Regions from separate parts of the Sphaerotilus sp. FB-3 genome, predicted to be linked through region 1. Evidence: predicted binding sites of a transcription regulator. Region 1 holds the regulator's gene; each other region holds the start of a gene.
The links. The regulator FNR, encoded in region 1, switches genes on or off when oxygen is low (the NO sensors DNR and NnrR bind a similar motif). The targets are predictions, from matches to a motif close to TTGATNNNNATCAA.
Positions count from the first base shown of each region.

Region 1 (5,080 bases):
GTTCCTGTTCACCGCGGTGGGTGGGCGACTGTGGTGCGGCTACGCCTGTCCGCAGACGGTCTACACCGAGATCTTCCTGTGGTTCGAGCACCGCTTCGAGGGCGATCGCGCCCAGCGGATGAAGCTCGACGCCGGTCCGTGGACGGCCGAGAAGATCCGCCGCAAGGGCGCCAAGCATCTGGTGTGGGTGCTGTTCGCGCTGTGGACCGGCTTCACCTTCGTCGGCTACTTCACCCCCATCCACACGCTGGCGGCCGAGGCGATGACGCTCGGCTTCGGCCCGTGGGAATGGTTCTGGGTGCTGTTCTACGCCTTCGCGACCTGGGGCAATGCCGGCTTCATGCGCGAGCAGGTCTGCAAGTACATGTGCCCGTACGCGCGCTTCCAGAGCGCGATGTTCGACAAGGACACGCTGATCATCAGCTACGACGCCGAGCGGGGTGACCCGCGCGGCTCGCGCGGCAAGAAGGTCGACCCGAAGAGCAAGGGCCTGGGCGACTGCGTCGACTGTGGCGTGTGCGTGCAGGTCTGTCCGACCGGCATCGACATCCGCAACGGCCTGCAGTACGAGTGCATCGGCTGCGCCGCCTGCATCGATGCCTGCGACGGCATCATGGACAAGATGAACTACCCGCGCGGCCTGATCCGCTACGCGACCCAGAACGGCCTGAAGGAGCATTTCACCCGTGCGCAGATGTGGCGCCGGGTGCTGCGTCCTCGGGTGCTGATCTACACCGTGATCCTGGTGCTGATCGTGGCGGCGGTCGGCGCGAGCATCTGGATGCGCACGCCGTTCCGTGTCGACGTGATCCGGGATCGCGCTTCGCTGGCGCGCATCGTCGACGAAGGCCAGATCGAGAACGTCTATCGCCTGCAGGTGATGAATGCCGGCGAGCAGCCGCATCGCTACCGTCTGGGCGTGAGTGGCCTGAACGGCATCACGATCGATCCGGCCACGGAGATCGAGGTCGGCGCGGCCGAGGCCCGCTGGGTGACGGTGTCCGTCCGGGTTCAACCGGAGGCGGCAGCCGAAGCCGGACCGGGCTCGCACGAAATACACTTCGACATTGCGCGTGTCGATGCTCAGGATCCGGCGCCTCTGGTCGTGCGCGAGAAGTCGACCTTCATCATTCCGCGCTGAGGAGATCTCCACATGAGTCGAACCCCTGCGAATTCCTCCCTCACCTCCACCCCGGCCGACGATCCGCGGCCGTGGTGGCGCTTCAAGATGATGTGGCTGGTGGTCGGCGGGCCGCTGGTCGTCGTTGCAGCCAGCTTCGTGACGCTGACCCTGGCGCTGAAGAATCCCGATCCGGTCATCCAGACGGCCGAGCATGTGTCGGCCGATCAGGCGGCCAACGCGCCGGCCATGCAGGGCCGCAACCATGCGGCCACCGGGGGCGTCAAATGAAGACCGACCCGTTCGAGCATGACGGTTCGCCGGTGTTCGATGGCGGGGCGGAGGTCCAGCCCGCGGCCTCGGCGCGCGAGCGCCGCTGGCCGGCGGTGCTGTGGCCGTCCTTCCTGATGGCCGGCGTCGTCGAGATGCTGGTCTTCTCGATGGTCGATCCGGCCGACCTGCGCTGGATGGGCAGCCCGGTGGCCGACGCCGACGCGATGACGATCTACTCGGCCGCCTTCCTGCTGTTCTGGGTGCTGATCGCGCTGGCCAGCGCGATGACGCAGCTGGTGATGGGCGATGAGGGGGGGCCGTCCGCCGGACGGCATCCGTCGGCCTGATCTGACTGCCGGAGGGGCTCCGGCGAGACCCGGAGCCTGGCGCTCAGCAGTTGGCCGCGTTGACCACCCGCTGCAGCGCGTTCTGGTCGAGGATGCGGATGTCGCGCTGCTTGACCTCCAGGATGCCTTCCTCCTGGAACTTCGAGAAGGTGCGGCTGACCGTCTCCAGCTTCAGGCCCAGGTAGCTGCCGATCTCCTCGCGGGTCATGCGCAGCACCAGCGCCGAGGCCGAGAAGCCGCGCGCCTGCAGCCGCTGGGTCAGGTTCAGCAGGAAAGCCGCCAGACGTTCCTCGGCGCGCATCGATCCCAGCAGCAGCATCACGCCATGGTCGCGCACGATCTCGCGGCTCATGATCTTGTGGAACTGGTGCTGCAGCAGCGTGACCTCGCGCGACAGCGTCTCGAGCTGGCTGTAGGGAATCATGCAGACCTGCGAGTCCTCCAGCGCGATCGCGTCGCAGGAGTGGTGGTCGGTGCTGATGCCGTCGAGGCCGATCAGCTCGCCGGCCATCTGGAAGCCGGTGACCTGCTCGCGGCCATCCGCTGCCGACACGACGGTCTTGAAGAAGCCGGTGCGCACCGCGTAGAGCGCGGTGAAGGTCTCGCCGGCATGGAACAGGCTCTCGCCGCGGCGCACGGTCCGGCGGGTGCCGATGATGTCGTCGATCGAGGACAGCTCTTCGTCCGACAGGCCGACCGGCAGGCACAGCTCGCGCAGATTGCAGGCGGAGCAGGCGACCTTGAGCGCGTCAAGGCGGGGGGACGTCGTGGTGTCGTGCATGGCGAAAAAGGCGTTGGTGTTTCGATGCGGATCCGCTCGAGCCCCATTCTGAGGCCGAAGGCTCTCGATCCGATCAATCGCGGCCGATTCTTGGGGATGTGTCCTGCATCGTGCTTGAGCTGCGTCAAGGTACGCCGGGCATCCGTCGGCACAGTGTGCGTCCATGGACCAACCGACTCTCCAACCGACCCGCGGCAGCGGCCTGCAGGCCGAGCCCGTTCTGACCGACGAACTGCTGCACCGGATGGATCGGCCCGGACCGCGCTACACCTCCTATCCGACCGCCGACCGCTTTGTCGAGGCCTTCACCGCCGAGCATTTCCTGCAGGCGCTGGCCCAGCGCCATGACATGGGCGGGGCCGGCGGGACGGGCGCGCCGCTGTCGCTCTACATCCATGTGCCGTTCTGCGAGTCGGTCTGCTACTACTGCGCCTGCAACAAGATCGTCACCCGCGACCACGGCCGTGCCGCGGCCTACCTGGATGCGCTCGAGCACGAGATGGCGCTGGCGGCCGACGCGCTGGGCGAGCGGGTGCAGGTCTCGCAGCTGCACTTCGGCGGCGGCACGCCGACCTTCCTGAGCGACGAGGAGCTGTCGCGGCTGATGGCGGCGATCCGCACGCGCTTCGAGCTGCTGCCCAAGGGCGAGTTCTCGATCGAGATCGACCCGCGCACCGTCACCCGCCAGCGTCTGGCGCATCTGCGCGCGCTCGGGCTGAACCGCGTCTCCTTCGGCGTGCAGGACTTCGATGCCCAGGTCCAGCAGGCGGTGCACCGCATCCAGCCCTTCGAGCAGGTCGAGGCGCTGATGCGCGATGCGCGCGAGTTGGGCTTCGAGTCGATCAACGCCGACCTGATCTACGGCCTGCCGCGCCAGACGCCCGAGAGCTTCGAGCGCACCGTGCGCCAGGTCGCCTCGCTGCGGCCCGACCGCATCGCGATGTACGGCTACGCGCACCTGCCGACGCGCTTCAAGCCGCAGCGCCGCATCGTGCCGATCGATCTGCCCAGCGGCGGCCAGCGGGTGGGCATGCTGTCGCAGGCGCTGGCCGGCTTCGTCAGCCACGGCTACCAGTACATCGGCATGGACCACTTCGCGCTGCCGGACGACCCGCTGGCGCAGGCCAAGCGCCAGGGGCGGCTGCACCGCAACTTCCAGGGCTACAGCACGCAGGCCGACTGCGACCTGATCGGCCTGGGCGTGTCGGCGATCTCCCGGGTGGGGGCTTGCTACAGCCAGAACGCCAAGACGCTCGACGAGTATTACGATGCGCTGCGTTCCAACCAGCTTCCGGTGGTGCGCGGCCTGGCGCTGACGCGCGACGACCTGGTGCGGCGCGCGGTGATCATGTCGATCATGTGCCATGGCCGGCTCAGCTACGAGTCGGTCGCGCTGGCCCACCTGATCGACGTGCGCTCGTATTTCGCCGCCGAGATCGAGGCGCTCGAGGATCTGGCCCACGACGGCCTGGTCACGCTGAGCGAGGACGGGCTGGAGGTCACGCCGCTGGGCTGGTACTTCGTCCGCTCGGTCGCGATGGTCTTCGACCGTCACCTGCGGGCCGACCGCAACCGGGAGCGCTTCTCCAAGGTGATCTGAATGACAGGTGCGCTGCTGCTGACGGCGGCACTGATGGGCCTGGCCGGCACGCCGCACTGCGCGGCGATGTGCGCGGCCGGGTGTGCGGCGGTGGCGCGGCGCTGCACGCCGCAGGCGCCGGTGCGCGGCTCGCTGGGGCTGCTGGCCGGGCGGCTGCTGGCCTATGCGCTGGCGGGCGCGGCGGCGGCCTCGATCGTCGGCGGGCTGCGCTGGCTGGCCGAGGTGGCGGGCTGGCTGCGCCCGCTCTGGACCGGGCTGCAGCTGTTCATGGTGATGATCGGCCTGTGGCTGCTGCTGCGCGGACGCTTGCCCGCCGCGCTGGAGGCCTGGATCGAGCAGGGGGCAGCAGCCCGGCTCGAGCTGCCCGACGGCACGCGGCGCGTCGCGATGCCGGGCGAGCTCAAGGCCGCCGGTGTCGGCCTGCTGTGGCCGGCATTGCCCTGCGGTCTGCTGCATGCGGCGCTGCTGCTGGCGGCGGTGGCGTCCTCGCCGCTGGAGGGCGCGGCGGTCATGGCCGTCTTCGCGCTGGCCAGCAGCGCGGCGCTGCTGCTGGGGCCGGCGCTGTGGCTGCGGCTGCTGCCGGCCGCGCTGCGGCGCTCCGGCGCGGCAAGCGGGCCGGGCGATCTGCGCGCGACCTTGCCGCTGCGCCTGTCCGGGCTGGCGGTCATGCTGCTGTCGGGCTGGTCGCTGTTCGGCCACGGCCCCTGGGCCGAGGCGCTGATCGCCTGGTGCAGCTGAGCATTGCCGCGGATGCGGCGCCGGTCCGGCATGCCTAGAATCACCGGGCGCACCGAGACCCGAAAATCTCACGCTCTCCGCCCCCATTTCCTGTTTGAAACAAGCCACGAGACCGGACCCACCATGTACCAGCACATCCAGGTGCCTGCCGAGGGACAGAAGATCAGCGTCAACGAGGATTGCACGCTGAATGTCCCGAACCACCCGATCATCCCGTTCAT
Region 1 covers NZ_BQWE01000057.1:135,276-140,355, reverse strand. The annotation lists gene ccoG (cytochrome c oxidase accessory protein CcoG) at 1-1,141, shown strand, start outside; gene NFT33_RS17270 (hypothetical protein) at 1,154-1,411, shown strand; gene NFT33_RS17265 (hypothetical protein) at 1,408-1,740, shown strand; gene fnr (fumarate/nitrate reduction transcriptional regulator Fnr) at 1,784-2,521, opposite strand; gene hemN (oxygen-independent coproporphyrinogen III oxidase) at 2,685-4,121, shown strand; gene NFT33_RS17250 (urease accessory protein UreH domain-containing protein) at 4,122-4,859, shown strand; gene icd (NADP-dependent isocitrate dehydrogenase) at 4,983-5,080, shown strand, end outside.

Region 2 (5,080 bases), on a different contig from region 1:
ACCGATCCGAATGTCTCCCCGCCCCCGGCGCCCCGCGTCGGCACCGGCCGGATGGTGGCGCTGCTGCTGCTGGGCACGCTGCTGTTCCTGGTCGTCGCGCTGATGGCGCCGTGGGCCTGGCAGCAGCTGCGCGGCGGACCGCCGCCGGCCGCCAGCGCCGACGCCGCCCGGCTGCTGCCCTGGCAGATCACGCCGCTGGGCGATGGCCTGACCGAGGTCTTCGGCGTCACGCCGGGGCGCGATCCGCTGGCGCGCATCGAGCGCAGCTGGCCGGCCGAGGCGGCCGAGATGAAGGTCGCGCTGGTGCGCGATCCGCAGGGCACGCTGACGCTGGAGGCCTATCTGGAGACGGTGCGCGCCGGCTTCGTGCAGGGCCGGCTGGTGCTGACCGGCGCGGCCGAGGCCGCCACGCTGCAGCGCTGGGCCGAGCAGGCCACCGAGCGCGAACCCCAGCCCAGCGGCAGCTACCGGCTGACGCTGAGGTTCGACGATGCGATGCAGGCCCGGCAGGCCACGCTGGCCGCGCTGACCTTCCTGCCGGCCGCGCGCTTCGACGAGGCGGTGGCGCTGGAGCGCTTCGGACCGGCGCCGGAACGCATCGGCTCGGCCGATGGCCAGGTGCATCTGCTCTACCCGGAGCGCGGCCTGGTGGTCTCGCTCGACCCGCAGGGCCGGGGCAAACCCGTGCTGCAGTATGTGGCTCCCCGGGACTTTGCCCGGCTGCGCGCACCGCTGGTGCGATGATCGCGGACACGTCGTCCAAACCTGAACGCCATGTCACTCTTCTCCTCCTACAACGCGCCCAGCCCTGCACCGTCCCCGATGTCCTCCTTCGGCCAGGCGCCGGCGCCCGGCGGCCGCATGGATGCGGTCGACTACGAGATCAAGGGCGCCGAGATGCAGTTCGTCGAGGTCGAGCTGGACCCCGGCGAGGCCGCGATCGGCGAGGCCGGCAGCCTGATGTTCATGGAGGGCGGCATCCAGATGGACACCGTCTTCGGCGACGGCGGTCGCCAGGAGGGCGGCTTCATGAGCAAGCTGCTCGGCGCGGGCAAGCGGCTGATCACCGGCGAGTCGCTGTTCACCACCGTCTACAGCAACCAGGCCCATGCCAAGCAGCGCGTCGCCTTCGCCGCACCCTATCCCGGCAAGATCCTGCCGATGGACCTGCGCCAGCTCGGCGGGATGCTGATCTGCCAGAAGGATTCCTTCCTGTGCGCGGCGCGCGGCGTCTCGCTGGGCATCCACTTCCAGCAGAAGCTCTCGGTGGGATTCTTCGGCGGCGAGGGCTTCATCATGCAGAAGCTCGAGGGCGACGGTCTGGCCTTCGTGCATGCCGGCGGCACGGTGCTGCGCCGCGAACTGCGCCACGGCGAGACGCTGCTGATCGACACCGGCTGCGTCGTGGCCTACACGCCGAACGTGGACTTCGAGATCCAGTACGTCGGCAAGATCAAGACGGCGCTCTTCGGCGGCGAGGGCCTGTTCTTCGCGAAGATGACCGGCCCGGGCACGGTGTGGCTGCAGAGCCTGCCGTTCTCGCGCCTGGCCAGCCGGGTGTTTGCCGCCGCGCCGCAGACCGGCGGCTCGTCGAGCGACGAGGGCTCGCTGCTCGGCGGCTTCCTCGGCGGCAGCCGCTGAGGCGCACCCGGCGCCCCAGCGAGATCAGCGCACCACCAGCACCGGCACGGTGCTGTGGGTCAGCACCTTCTGGGTCTCGCTGCCCAACAGCAGCGCGGCCACGCCGCGGCGGCCGTGCGAGGCCATGACGATCAGGTCGGCGCCCTGGTCCTTGCCGAAGTCGATGATGGACTCCCACGGATGGGCGGCCTCGACCGCCGCCGCCAGGCATTCGACGCCGGCGGCGGCACAGGCCGCCTTGACCTGATCGAGATGCTTGACCGCGATGCGCTCCTGCGCATCGAAGAACTCCTGCGGCGGGATCGGCTGCATCTCGGTGATCGCGCTGTACGGGAAGGGCTCCTTGACCGCCAGCGTCAGCAGCGTCGCGCCGAAGGCCCGGGCCATCGTCACCGCGGTCTCGACCGCCTTGGCGGTGATCTCCGAGCCGTCGGTCGGCACCAGGATGCGCTTGTACATGGACATGATCGGAACTCCTGCGGACTGGAAAGCAAAAGGGATGAACCGATCATGCGCCGCACGGCCAGGCGCGGCTTGAGCTTCATCAAGAACCGCACCGACGGCAAGGACGGCAAGGGCAGCGTCAGCCTTGCGCCACCGGCCGCGCCGGGTCGCGGCACCACTCGCTCCACGAGCCCGCGTAGAGCGCGCCGCCGGGCAGGCCGGCCACCGCCATCGCCAGCAGGTTGTGGCAGGCGGTCACGCCCGAGCCGCACTGGTGCACCACCGGACGCGCGCCGGCCAGGCCCTGGAAGGCCGCACGCAACGCCTCGGGCGGCAGGAAGCGGCCGTCCGGCCCGAGGTTGGCGCTGAAGGGGCGGTTCAGCGCACCGGGAATGTGGCCGGCCACCGGATCGAGCGGCTCGACATCGCCGCGGTAGCGCTCGGGCGCACGCGCATCCAGCAGCGCGACGCGGCCCAGCTGCGCCGCCAGCGCGTCGGCGGTCAGGCGCAGGCCCTCCGGCTCGGGCGCGAGCGGCCAGGCGGGCGCGGCCGCGGCGGGCGCGACCTCGCCCGGCTCCAGCGCGCCGCCGGCCGCGCGCCATGCGGCCAGGCCGCCGTCGAGCACCCGCACGTCGCGCGCGCCGATCCAGCGCAGCATCCACCAGGCGCGCGCGGCGAACATGCCGCCCTGCGCGTCGACCAGCACCACCGGCGTGTCCGGCGTCAGGCCGAGCCGTGCGGCGGTAGCTGCGAAGACCTCGCGCGTCGGCAGCGGATGGCGGCCGCCGCACAGCGCGGGCACGCCGTCCTTGGCGCTCAGGTCGCGGTCCAGGTGCAGGTAATGCGCGCCGGGCAGATGGCCCTCGCGCCAGGCGGCCTCGCCGGCGTCCGGCCGGGCCAGGTCGAAGCGCACGTCGAACACGCGCACACGGCCGAGCGCAGCCTTCAGCGCCTCGGCGGAGATCAGCGGAGAGGAGGAGTCGGGGGAGATCGTCATGGTGTGGTGTGGGGCGGCAGGATCAGGACTCGAGATCGGGCGGCAGCGTGTCGGAGGTACCGCGGCGCGGCGCGGCACCGGCATGGCGCAGCCGGGTGGCGACGATACCCGAGCCCACCACCATCGCCATGCCCAGCAGTGCCAGCGGATGGACCGGATCGTCGAACAGCAGCACGCCCCAGGCGAAGGAGAAGGCGATGCCCAGATACTGCAGGCTGGCATTGACCAGCGGCCGGCCGATCGAGAAGGCACGGGTCATCGCCAGCTGCGCGGCGGTGGCGAACACGCCCACCGCCAGCACCAGCAGCATGCCGCGCAGGTCATGGCCGCCGCTGGGGCCGCCCTGCAGCAGCGTCAGCGCCAGGCCTGCGAGCGTGCCGGCGCAGGAGAAATAGAAGACCACCCGCGTCTCGGGCTCGCCGGCGCGGCCCAGCGCGGTGATCTGCAGATAGGCCAGCGCCGAGAGCATGCCCGAGAACAGCCCCACGATGCCGAACCAGAGCTGGTCGCGGTCGATGCTCGGGCGCAGGATCGCCGCCACGCCGACGAAGCCGGCCAGCACGGTCGCCACCAGCCGCGCATCCACCCGCGCGCCGCCCAGCAGCACCGAGCCGCCGATCAGGAACATCGCCATCCAGATCGGCGACATGTAGTTGAGCGTCATCGCGGTGGCCAGCGGCAGGCCGCTGATCGCGTAGAACCACAGGCACAGCGCCGACACGCCGACGATGCTGCGCCACAGGTGCATGCCCGGCACGGCGGTGCGCAGCGACTGCCTGCGCGCGCGCACCAGCACCGCCATCACCACCGCGCCGACCAGGCCGCGGTACATCACGATCTCGCCGGTGCCGAACTGCGTGCTGGCGAGCTTGACGCACACCCCCATCAGCGAAAAGAGAAGGGAGGCCAGGACCATCAGCATCGGAGCATTCATGCCCGGCATGCTAACGGCCCGGGCCTCCCCGGGTCGGCGACGCGCGGCGGCCGTCAGGGGCCGCCGGCGGCGATCAGTCCCTGCGCATCAGTCCTTGAAGTCCATGACGCGGCGATACCACTCGTGGAAGTGCTGCATGCCGTCCTCCATCGGGCTCTGGTAGGGGCCGACCTCGTTGTCGCCGCGCTCCATCAGCGCGCGGCGGCCGGCGTCCATGCGCTCGGCGATCTCGTCGTCCTCGATGCAGGTCTCCATGTAGGCGGCCTGCTGGGCCTCGATGTACTCGGGCTCGAAGGCGGCGATCTCCTCGGGGTAGTAGAACTCCACCGTGTTGAGCGTCTTCTCCGGGCTGATCGGATGCACGGTCGAGACCGTGAGCACGTTCGGGTACCACTCGATCATGATGTGCGGGTAGTAGGTCAGCCAGATCGCGCCGTGCTTCGGCGCCACGCCGCCCTGGAAGCGGCGCACCTGCTCATGCCAGCGCTCGTAGACCTTGCTGCCCGGCCGGCCCAGCGCCTCGCCGATGCCCGGCGCGGTGCCGACGGTCTGCACCGAGTAGTCGCGTCCCATCTCCCAGCGCAGGTCGTCGCAGGTGACGAAGTTGCCCAGCCCCGGATGGAACGGACCGACGTGGTAGTCCTCCAGATAGACCTCGATGAAGGTCTTCCAGTTGTAGTTGCACTCGTGCTGGATGACGTTGTGGAACTGGTAGCCCTCGAAGTTGAGGACATCCTTCGGACCCAGGTTCGCCAGGTCGGCGGCGATGTCGCGGCCGTTGTCCTCGAAGACCAGGCCGTTCCAGGTGCGCACCGGATAGTTGCGCAGGTTCAGGCACGGATCCTCGCTGAAGTGCGGCGCGCCGATCAGCTTGCCGCCCAGGTCGTAGGTCCAGCGGTGCAGCGGGCACACCAGGTTGCCGCCGGTGTTGCCGCGGCCCTTGAGCATGACCGCCTGACGGTGGCGGCAGACATTGGAGACCAGCTCGACGCCCTTGTCGGTGCGGATCAGCGCGCGGCCCTCGCGTTCCTGCGCAAGCGCATGGAAATCACCCCGCGCCGGGA
Region 2 covers NZ_BQWE01000046.1:25,476-30,555, forward strand. The annotation lists gene NFT33_RS15540 (hypothetical protein) at 1-744, shown strand, start outside; gene NFT33_RS15545 (TIGR00266 family protein) at 862-1,641, shown strand; gene NFT33_RS15550 (universal stress protein) at 1,666-2,100, opposite strand; gene NFT33_RS15555 (sulfurtransferase) at 2,225-3,082, opposite strand; gene NFT33_RS15560 (DMT family transporter) at 3,105-4,016, opposite strand; gene NFT33_RS15565 (aromatic ring-hydroxylating oxygenase subunit alpha) at 4,104-5,080, opposite strand, start outside.
Region 2: the regulator FNR is predicted to act here: its motif matches at 2,176-2,189, upstream of NFT33_RS15550 (universal stress protein).

Region 3 (5,080 bases), on a different contig from region 1:
GCCGTCGGTGGTCTGCGCGATCAGGCGCACCTCGCCCGACGCCGCCAGGTCGAGGTCGCAGGTCAGCAGGCCGCGTGCGTCGGTCTTGCCGCTGCACAGCCGGCCGAGGTCGCGGACCTGCTCCTGCGCGTCATAGGCGTAGAAGCCGCCGACGATCTTCTGGCGCGTCGCCGTCTGGGTGCGCTGCTCGCCGCGCAGCTCCACCGCCTGGCCGGCCTGCGGCTTGCCGGCGGTGTCGAGCACGACCATCTGCACCGGCACCCGGCCGCCCTGCGCCAGCCAGCTGCGTGCGCGGATGCCGACCACCACCGCCGACGGCCACAGCGTCACGCTGCGGCCGACCGTCTGGCGCTCGCCGTTCGGGTCGTCGAAGCTGATCTCGGCAACCAGCTCGGCCGGCACCTTCAGCGCCCGCACCGCGTCGGGTAGCGCCACCTTGGCGGTCGCCGCGCCCTGCGCGTCGGTGCGCAGCGCCTGGCGGTCGGCCAGCAGCTGCTCGCGCACGCGGTCGGGCGACTCGCCGCCGGCGACGCCCGCGTCCGCGCCGCGCTCGGACGGCGGCGTGAAGCTGTAGTCCTCGTAGTCCGGAAACCGCACCCAGGCCGGGCGCAGCAGCGCGTTGAGCGACGCCGCCGTCGCCAGCCCGCCGCCCGACAGGTGGCTGAGCTGCACGCCGAAGCTCAGCTCGCGCGGCGCGACCTGCGGCCCGGCCGGCGCCTGCAGCCGCGCGTCGACCAGCGGCACCTTGAACGCCTCGACGCGGAACTGCCCCGACGACCACGCCGCGCCGCTGCGGTGTCTGAGCGTCACGTCGTACATGCCCTGCCTGGCGTTCGGCGGAATCGTCCAGGCCATCGCCGCGCGATACGGCAGCGTGGTCACGTCGCCGCTGGCCTGGTGGGTGATGTCGACCTGGTCGGGCTGCGCCGCCGCGGCCAGCGCCGCCAGCCCCCGGGCACTCTCGCGGCGCAGATGATGGCGCATCGACACCGTCTCGCCGACGCGCAGCAGCGTGCGGTCGAACACCGTGTGCGCGCGCACCGTGTCGGCATCGTCGAGCGAGCCGCGTGCGGTCGGCTGGCCGAAGCGCCACGACTCGATGCCGCGGCTCCAGTCGCCGAAGACGAAGGCCAGGTCGCGGCTGCCGTCGGCACGCGCCGGGCCGCGCGCGGTGACGAACAGGCCGTCGTGGCTGATGCAGTCGCTGAGCGAACCGCTCTCGTCGAAGCCGCGCGGAATGCGCGCCAGCCCCTGCGCGTCGGTGCGGCCCGACCACAGCGTCACGCCGCGGCAGTCGTTGACGGCAACATCGGCGCCGGCCACCGGCTGCGCACGGTCCAGCGTCGTCACCCAGACCAGGCTGTCGCTGCGACCGCGCTTGAAATGCACGCCGATCGGCGTCACCAGCACGCCGGTGCGCACGTACATCGGCGCCTCGCGGTCGAGCAGCGCGCGCCCGAGCACGCGCGACGACACCTCGACGAGGTGGTAGCCCGAGCGCTTGAGCGGCAGGCCGATGACCTCCGTCGCACCCGGCGTTTTCGCCGTCTCGGGCGACGGTGCCGGCAGATCGGCGCGCTCGACGCCCTCTTCCCTGGCCAGCAGCGACAGCTCGCGCGTGCCGACGACACGGTCGCGCGTGACGCGGCGCGGCCGGCCGTCGTCGCCGGTGACCGTCTCGGTGACGGTCCAGTCCTTCGGCGGCAGGCCGGCCTCCCGGGCGGTGACGCTGCTCTCGTGATGGCGATTGACCCGAGCGTACCACTGCAGCAGCTCGCGGTCCGGCGTTGCCGCGCCGAGCCACTTGACGCTGACGCGCGCGCGCGGCGGCGGCCCGCCGCCGTCCTGCACATGGCGCAGCGTGATCGGCAGCAGCCCCGGCTCGTCCGGCCCCGGGCCCTGTTCCAGCACGCCGAACGGCGCCGCGGCGAACTTGGCCAGCGGCGGCATGCCGCCGGTCGCCACCGCGAGCGGAAACACCGACGCATTCGCCAGCGCCCGCCCCGACTCGTCGCGCAGGTCCCTGGGCAGCACGATCGTGTAGCGCGCGTTCTCGGCCAGCGGCCCCGGGAAGGTCAGTTCCGACAGCGCCGGCTCGGTGTTGCCGGCCGCGAACTTCGGCGCCACCGCGCTGCCGCCGCCGACCGGCTGCAGGCGGATCTGCGCCAGCTGCGCACGCGGCACCGCTTCGCTGAAGCGCAGCGTCAGGGGCCGCAGCGGAATGCACGGCGCCTCGGCGCGCTCGCGCTCGCAGGTGAATTCGGCGGTGAAGCGCTCGCGCACCTCCCAGGCGAAGCGCTGCGGCTGGCGCGTCAGCACCGCCGGGTTGTTCGCCGCCGCGATGCCCGGCCCCCAGACCAGCCGCACGCCGGCGGCCGGCGGCAGCGGGCGCTGGCAGGTCAGCACCAGCACCCGCGCGGCGTCGGCCGCGGCGATCTCGTGCAGCTTCAGCAGCGCCGCCCGCGGCGCGCCCTCGACGAGGCTGACCGGCACGCGCTCGCCGATGCCCTGCACCTCGCACCAGGCGTTGCGCTGCACCGTGTCGGGCACCGCCGGGCCGTTCAGGCGCAGCAGCCAGTGCTGGTCCTCCTCGATCGACGAGCCTTCGTACGGCTCGACCGACTCGACCACCGGCCCGCCGGATGTGAAGCGGAACTCGCGCGGCCCGTCGAGCGGGCCGTTCAGCGGCTTCCAGCCCGGCGCGATCGCGAGGCGGCAGGCCACGCCCGGCGGCAGCGTGCGGTCCAGGTCCCAGGCCCACTCGCGGTCGCTGATCCAGCGCCGGCTGCCGGCCGGCGCCTTGCCGCCCAGCCCGTCGCAGGCCAGCACCGCCGGATCCGGCAGCGCCGGCGACCCGAAAGGCACCACCGCCGTGTCGAAGCGCAGGCGGATCTGCGCCGCCTCCGACACCTCGCCGCTCGGCACCGCCGACACCACCCGCGCGCCCCAGGCCGACCCGGCGGCCGCGGCCAGCGCCGCCATCAGCACGCCACCGAGCCGCCCGCGCCACCGCCGGCCGCCGGGCCGCCCTGTCTCTTGTCGCTGTCCGTCCACCCGATTCCTCCTGCGCGCCGGGCCGTCGCCCCGTGTCGTGCAGTCTAGGTCCGGAGGCAGCCGCCCCGCGAACCTCAGTGCAGGACCAGCATCGCCACCTTGGTGCGCGACATCACGTTCTTGGTGTGCGAACCGAAGAGCATCTCGCCGAACAGGCCGCGACCATGGGTGACCATCAGGATCAGGTCGGCCTGGACCATGTCGGCGACCTCGGCAATGGTCGCGTCGGTCTGGTCGCTGCGGCGGTACTCGCTCTCGAAGGGCACGCCGCATTCGCGGGCACGCTGGGCAAAGCTGTCGAGCACCGCATGGGCGTGGGCTTCGGTGCGGGCCTCATGCGCCTCGATCTTGCGCGCGAAGGTGGTCGGGCTGGCATTGACCGCAGACAGCGGGATGTCGGGCTCGCAGACGAAGCCGGTCACGCGCGCGCCCAGCTTCAGCGCCAGCTCCAGGCTGGCATCCATCGCACGCACGGAGAGTTCGGAGCCGTCGACCGGGACAAAGATGTGCTTGAACATGGTGAATCTGCGGATCGGGTTGCAACGGTTCCACTCTAGGGTTTGCCCGCCACCCGGTCTTGATGGACATCAAGAAAACCTGCGCGCACGCCGGAATCCGCACGGAATCCGGCGGCATGTCGCCACACCATTCCGGTACCTTTTTGTACCAGAAGTCCGTCAATCACGACATGGCAGCCGAGATTGTTGCGATTTCATGGCAGGCCCGCGGGTTTGCGCTAGGCTCCATCTTTTTCAGATTCTCCAATGTCGCTGCCTGTCTCCCCTGCCCCGCTCGAGCTGCCCGAGCTGTCCGGCGCCTCCGCGACCGGCCGCTGGCGCGCTCCCCGGCGGCTGGCGGCGCAGGCACTGGCGCTGCAGGGACTCGGGCTGGGACTGACCCTGGTGGCTGCGCTTGTCACCAGCCATCTGCAGCACCGCACCCGCATGGCCGACTTCGCCGGCCACACCCGGGTGCTGTCGATCTCGCTGCAGGATCATCTGGAGATGGCCCAGCGCGACCTGGAGCGGCTGCGCGACCTGCACTACCGCATCGATCTCGGCCGGGACGAGCTGGAGATCGCCGGCGAGACCATCCTGCGCGAGAGCCCGTGGATCCGGCTGTTCTCCTGGCTGCCGCGGGTGACGCAGACGCAGCGCAACGCCTTCGAGGAACACCGCGACGGGCTGGACGGCCAGTCGATCCGCCAGCTCGATGCCGACGGGCTGGTGCGACCGGCGGCGCGCCGCGCCGAGCATTTCCCGGTGGCCGACACCGTGCCGGCCTCGGGCCTGGAGGCGCTGGAGGGCATCGACGAGGGCGTCGATCCGGTCCGGGCGCCGGCGCTGCATCAGGCGCGGGCCAGCGGTCGGGTCGTCGCCTCGCCGCCCTTCTCCTCGCTGAGCCGCACCGCCAGCGAGGCCTGCGCCAGCGTGCTCTACACCCCGGTGATGGACCGGGCCTGGACCCTGGCCGAGGGCCATCGGCCCGAGCGCACCCGCGGCCTGGTCTCGGCCACGCTGGACCTGGGCTGGATGCTGCAGCATGTGCAGGCGCAGGCCGGCATCGACGGCACCGAGATGCTGCTGCTCGACCCGCTCCAGGAGGCGCCGGTGCTGGTGCGGCTCGACGACAGCCGGCTGGTGCGTGCCTACAGCGGCGAAGAGGCGCAGGCGCTGCTGGCCGGCATGCGCAGCGGGCCGCACTCGGTGCAGTCGCTGCAGCTCGGCGGCCGGGAGTGGCAGCTGCTGGCCCGCCCGGGCTGGGCCGGCCGGGCCTGGCAGCCCGATGTGCTGGTGCTGTCGGTGCTGGCCTGCGGGCTGGTGTTCTCCGGTCTGCTGGGCGCGCTGCTGCGCAGCCGCCAGCGCCGCATGACCGAGCTGCAGGCCGCGCATGACGACCTCGAGCGACTGGTGGCTCGGCGCACCGCCGCGCTGGAGGCGAGCAACCGCCAGCTCGCCGCCGAAGTCGACGAGCGCCGCCGCCTCGAGGACGATCTGCGCCAGGCCAGCCGGCAGGCGCACCAGGC
Region 3 covers NZ_BQWE01000011.1:305,948-311,027, reverse strand. The annotation lists gene NFT33_RS06495 (alpha-2-macroglobulin family protein) at 1-3,054, opposite strand, end outside; gene NFT33_RS06490 (universal stress protein) at 3,129-3,572, opposite strand; gene NFT33_RS06485 (ATP-binding protein) at 3,819-5,080, shown strand, end outside.
Region 3: the regulator FNR is predicted to act here: its motif matches at 3,632-3,645, upstream of NFT33_RS06490 (universal stress protein).